2 regions of the Gynuella sp. genome follow, and region 2 is predicted to be linked to the other one. Evidence: predicted binding sites of a transcription regulator. Region 2 holds the regulator's gene; the other holds the start of a gene.

Region 1 (3,140 bases), on a different contig from region 2:
TGGAAGCGAATTGATCCGCATCATGATTCTCACCATAAGCCAGGCTGGAGCGATTGTACACGCCATTGATTACCTCCCCTTCGGCGTATCGGATGGTCGCTGCTCGCCGTGCGGTATAGGCATCAATAATGGAACGGGTAATGCCATCCACCACAACCTGATAGTGCAGGCGGTCAAAGCCGATAACTCCATTAAACAGATTAAACAGGGTATACCACGAAGTGTTGGATGTGGCCGAATGGGTGTGAGTGGCTGATAACAGCACATTGCTGTCATTAAAACGATCACCATAACCAAGCACCTGCAAACGACTGATGACCCCCAGTTTGATACTCTGATACATGTGCAGTTGATCAGCGGTCACAATTGCTACCATCTTGCCATCGGGCTGCTCGATCACAAATGCTCGGCTATAGAGGCGCATAGCCAGTCCTGACATTTCATCACCTGGACTGTTATAACCGGTACTGGACGCCGCAAACGGACCGGTAATATCCACTTTACCGGCACCAATCTGGTAAACCTGAGTGCTCCAGCTATTACTGGAAACCATCACAGTCATCGCCACCAACACGATAGAGGCAATTGTTCTGAATACTGAGAGAGAAGTTTTCATACTATTTTCCCGAATTTTTCTTATTTGTTAGCACCCAAAATTCCTCTCTGTCAATCGGCTTAAAGTTGATTCCATTTATGTTTTATCGGTTAGGTTATAAACCAAAAATCGCGTTACTGATCCGACCATAACACGCTCACATGCAGAAGAATCACAGACAACCGTTTTGCCGCACTTATGACAAACATTCAACGTTACCGAATGATTTTGATTAACATCACGATTTTTAATTCATAATAAATTTGGCCGCCGGTGACGTTTGCTGGCCGGATACCAAGTTATATGCAAACTATGAAGCAAAATAATCAGGACATTCCTACAAATATATGAGGGTTTGATAGTTTATCTACGACAAAGCTATGCAGTGTTAGGGGGCCTCTGAAAAATAGGAATAGTGTTGATGCAGGCGAGGAAGCACCACTCGCAACACCGCAATTTACTGGCATAAATGAGGATGTGAGACGGGGCTGACAACGTCCTGCGCGAAAATAGGCCATTTTTCAGAGGCTCCTTAGCCATAAAACCGTCATCACTGATACATAGCATGTATGCAGGAGCCGTGAAAAAAGGATGACAACAACAATCTGAGGAATCAAAATGCGACAATTCTTTATCCGGACAATAATTACTCTCACCATGACTGGATTCAGCACTCTTTCCCAGGCATTTATTTGCCCTGATCTGGACAGCGTCTATAACAGTCCCGAACCACCGCAGCCTGAAAAAATCAGCTTTAGACATCTGGGCAACAAAATTCTCTCCTCTTTTCATCAGCCCTATCATATGGTTCACGATGAACTGGTGGCTACCGGTGACACCGGAACGATGGTCGGCAAATTCGACTACGATATTTTTCTACACAAAGATCTGGAAGACGAACAGATTTATGCTTACATCTACGGTACCGGCATGAGTGACTGGGAATATCTCGGTAGCTTTCGAACTGACAGTGACGGCAAAATCTATGTGCCGGTGGGCAATCGCGATGCCGGTGAATATCTGGTACGCATGGTCGTTGCCGGCGATCTGACCAGTGCGACAGGATACTTAAGCGTGGTGGAACCCGGTACCGAAGCCATCCTGTTTGATATTGATGGAACACTGACCCTGACAGACTTTGAAGCGGTGGGAGACTATCTTGGCATCCGTACGGCGCTGGCACATTCTTACGCCACCGAGACCGTCAACGCTTATAAAGACAAGAACTATCGGTTGATTTACCTCACCGGACGACCATACTGGCAAGCTAAAGATACCCGCGAGTGGTTCGACATTCAGCAGATTCCAGCCTGGCACCTGCACACCAATCCCTATGGTGATGGCCCGATTCCGCCCGATACCCAAGGCTATAAAACCCGTTACCTCCAAAAGCTCATCGACAACGGAGTAAATATCATCCGCGCCTATGGCAATGCCCAGACGGATATTAAAGCCTATGCCGACGCAGGTATTCCAAAAGCAGAAACCTATATTATTGGTCAGTTTGCCGGCACTGAAGGCACTCAGGCTATCGATGGAGACTACAGTTATCATTATGCCACCGTGGTAGCGGATACGCCGACGGCAACCTGCAACCCCTGAAACACCCACAGGAGGTGTTTTCACCGATAGCCTCCATCATGGCCATAACGACCGTCGCGCGCTGATAGTTATTCATTTGCAGACATAGGCCCGGCGGTCATTCTTATCATCGGCTCAGTTGTGATAGGCGCCAACCCACCCTGTCTGTCAACAAATTCATACGGAGCCCGACAAGGCACATTTTTATCCTACTCATCAGGCATTGCGAAACACTATTGTTTATAAAATTACCATCGTACAAATTAGTTCTTTTCAGATTTGTTATGTTATAACATAATTTCCAGTTCACTTCGATTTTGAGAACTGAAGGATCTGATACCCATGTCCCCAAAGCTATACAAGTCATTGAGCACATCTGTGTCCGCTCTGTTGGTCGCATTATTATTATCAGCCTGTCATCCCCGTCAGCCGGATGACCTGTTGACCATCAGCGGTCCGTTTGAAGCAGTTAGTCTGGCACCCTCGAAGTCCGGCTACGTCTACACCCGAATGCAAATACTGGAAACCCTGATTAATGCCAATGATGCCGGGAAACTACTGCCCGGTCTGGCCCAGAGTTGGGATATCGACGATCAAAACCGTCGTTGGACTCTGCATCTGCGCCCGGAGGTCACCTTTCATAATGGCACGCCCTTGACCGCTGAGGCGGTTGTTCACAGCCTAAAAACAGCTCTGAACAATCCGGGACCGTTACTGAAAGCAGGCATCGACAGTATCCGCGCGACCGACCCGAATACTGTGGTCATTCAGCTACAACAACCCTATTTGCCGTTTACTGCCGTATTGGCGCACTACAGTACTGCCATTCTGGCACCAGAATCCTATGCAGATAATGGTGATGTAGTAGAACTTTATGGCACTGGCCCATATCAACTGACGGAATATATCCCGCCACACAAAGTCAAAGTCAGTCGTTTCGATGATTACTGGAGCACACCGGCCA
Region 2 (3,140 bases):
AGGCAATGGTTTCTGAACCTATAAAAATCAGTCTGTTGTGGGGGTCGATATCCGTGACTTCGGTATTTATTCGAATGGTGGCATCAAGAATTTCCGACATTTTTCCTGGATCCGCCATGGTCAGGGTATTGGCGGTTTTTTCCTGGCTGATGGCATTGGACAACATGGGTTTGGAATAATTTCGACCATCGTCAGATGAAATGATGATCAGTTCCTGCTGCTTGTTGAGCTTGCGAAACTCCCTCGCCAGGCTGTACCCCGCGAGACCAGAGCCGATAATAATGATGGGTTTTGAGTTCGACATATCAACTCCTTACAGCTCGATCATTTCGAAGTCCTCTTTGCCAACTCCACAATCAGGGCAAGCCCAATCTTCTGGAATATCGCTCCAGGCGGTTCCAGGTTCAATCCCTTCTTCCGGTAAACCTTCGGCTTCATCATAAATGAAACCACAGACTATACATTGCCATTTTCTCATCACTTAACCCCCTATCGATTCTGCGGCCAAAGCTACTGAGCCTGTTTTGCAAAAGCAATAGCAGGGCTGTATTTCTCTACTAATTTCCTGGTATCGGTCACGCAAATTATCAACAAGTATAAGCATCAGATGATTCTGTTTCTGATAAACTGCGCAGCCATCATCAGTGTCCCAAGTTTGCGGTTTTGATCCCAATATTATGAATCAGGCTCTTAAATTACGGATTAATGCGTATATTGCGCTGACCCGTCTCAATCGTCCCATAGGAACATTTCTCGTTTTGTGGCCCACTTTATGGGCTTTGTGGCTGGCTGGTGGAGGGTTGCCGAAGATCTCCAATCTGCTGATTTTCATCACCGGTGTGGTGCTGATGCGCAGTGCCGGGTGTGCCATTAATGATTTCGCGGATCGAAATATTGATGGTCATGTTCAACGCACCCAGGCAAGGCCTCTTGCTTTAGGCATTATCAGGCATCATGAAGCTGTGATTCTGTTTGTGGTGTTGTGTCTGATTTCATTCGCTCTGGTGTTGATGACTAACCGGCAGACCGTCTACCTGTCGTTTGCAGGAGCAGCATTGGCATTCGCTTATCCATTTATGAAGCGCTACACCTATTTACCCCAGGTGGTGCTGGGGGCGGCTTTCAGTTGGTCGATTCCAATGGCATTTATGGCTGAAGCCGGGGAGCTGACATCAATTACCTGGCTGCTGTATACCGCCAATCTGCTATGGACAGTGGCGTATGACACTCTATATGCAATGGTTGACCGTGAGGACGATTTAAAAATTGGCGTGAAATCGACTGCTATTCTATTTGCCGAAGCCGATATTTTCGCAGTGGCAACTTTGCAGGGGCTGGCCTGGTTGACCTGGATACTGGTCGGTGTTCAGGCGGGGCTGGGACTATTCTACTACTTGGGCCTGTTGGTTGCTGGTGCTATGTTCTTCTGGCAGATCTGGAGTGTTCGCAATCGTGACCGCGACGCCTGTTTTAAAGCGTTTTTGCACAACAATTGGGTTGGAGCGGTTATTTTTGTGGGTATATTTCTGAACTTTCTATGACAGTCTATGAGTACCCATATTTGACACTGAGATGACAATTGTCACTAATTTGTCATAAAGGGGCAGTTTAATTTTGCCTGAGTCAAATTGAGTGAGATAGCTATGTCTGGAAAAACCATACTGGTCGTTGATGATGAGACCCCCATCCGAGAAATGATTGCCGCAGCGCTGGAAATGGCGGGTTATCACTGTATTGAGGCAGGTGATGCACAGGAAGCGATGTCAGTGGTAGTGGATCAGAAACCGGACCTGTTATTACTGGATTGGATGTTGCCTGGTTCCAGTGGCGTGGAAATCTGCCGGCGGTTAAAACGGGACCACCTGACAGCCGAAATACCGGTGATCATGTTGACGGCCAAAGGGGAAGAGGACCATAAAATTCAGGGGTTGGAGGCCGGTGCCGATGATTATATCACCAAGCCGTTTTCTCCCCGTGAATTGGTGGCGCGACTGAAAGCGGTATTACGCCGGGCTACCCCGCCTGGTGTGGAGGAGGCGATTGAAGTGAATGGCCTGAGGCTTGATCCAGGCAGTCATCGGGTCAGCTCAAATGGACAGGAAATTGAAATGGGCCCTACAGAGTTCAGGCTGCTACAATTCTTCATGAGTCATCAGGAACGTGCCTACACACGGGCACAGTTATTGGATCAGGTCTGGGGAGGAAATGTTTATGTGGATGAACGTACGGTCGATGTACATATTCGCCGCCTGCGCAAAGCCCTTGGTGACCAGTTGATGACCATGATTCAAACCGTACGTGGAACTGGCTACCGTTTTTCTGCAAAAATCAGCTGACTCCCAATTAGAATTGGATAACACTTTTCAATGATTAAAGATTATCGACGGCAGCATCTGACTTCTGTTGTTGCCATGGCTTTGGCCGTGATGTTGATTGGCGCCATTCTGGGCTATCCACTCATTGCCCTGCTGTTGTATCTGATCGGTTATGTCGCTTGGTCCATGTGGCAGCAGAACAAGCTGATCGAGTGGCTAAAACAAAAAGACACCACCGCAGAAAGTTTGCCGGACACCGACGGGCCGATGGGGATGGTATTTGATTATCTCTACGGATTATTACGTCGGCATCGTCTCGAAGTACACCGTCTCAATACCGTTATCAACCGATTCCAGACCTCCACATCTGCTCTTGAGGATGGGATTGTGATTGTGAATCAGGATGGCACATTGGAGTGGTGGAACGAAGCGGCTGGTGACTTGTTGAGTTTTCAGCCGCAGGACCGTGGCCAGCTGATTAACAACCTGATTCGCAGCCCTAAATTTCAAAAGTTTTTCCGCAATGCCGTTCCCCGTACCAAAGTGAATATTCCTGCTCCGAGACGCGAACATCTGACATTGCAGATTGCCATTACCATATATGGTGAAAACGAACGATTGCTATGGGTGCGTGATATCTCCCGACTGCGGCAACTGGAACAGATGCGCAAGGATTTTGTTTCCAATGCCAGCCACGAACTGCGTACACCATTGACGGTGCTGCAGGGGTATCTGGAAACATTTATTGATATGGGTGACGTGTTGCCAGAACGTATGCATCGGCCATTGCAGCAAATGCAGGCGCAGACCCGGCGCATGACCAAT

What was found. The regulator PhoB, encoded in region 2, activates phosphate uptake and scavenging genes when phosphate is short. The targets are predictions, from matches to a motif close to TGTCATANNNNTGTCANA.
Region 1: the regulator PhoB is predicted to act here: its motif matches at 1,175-1,192, upstream of ACQY6I_RS01175 (lipin/Ned1/Smp2 family protein).

The regions. Positions count from the first base shown of each region.
Region 1 covers NZ_JBNKSF010000007.1:25,350-28,489, reverse strand. Annotated here, with positions in the region: gene ACQY6I_RS01180 (neutral/alkaline non-lysosomal ceramidase N-terminal domain-containing protein) at 1-616, opposite strand, end outside; gene ACQY6I_RS01175 (lipin/Ned1/Smp2 family protein) at 1,214-2,197, shown strand; gene ACQY6I_RS01170 (ABC transporter substrate-binding protein) at 2,519-3,140, shown strand, end outside.
Region 2 covers NZ_JBNKSF010000027.1:217,816-220,955, reverse strand. Annotated here, with positions in the region: gene ACQY6I_RS10810 (FAD-dependent oxidoreductase) at 1-304, opposite strand, end outside; gene rd (rubredoxin) at 314-478, opposite strand; gene ubiA (4-hydroxybenzoate octaprenyltransferase) at 678-1,541, shown strand; gene phoB (phosphate regulon transcriptional regulator PhoB) at 1,644-2,336, shown strand; gene phoR (phosphate regulon sensor histidine kinase PhoR) at 2,367-3,140, shown strand, end outside.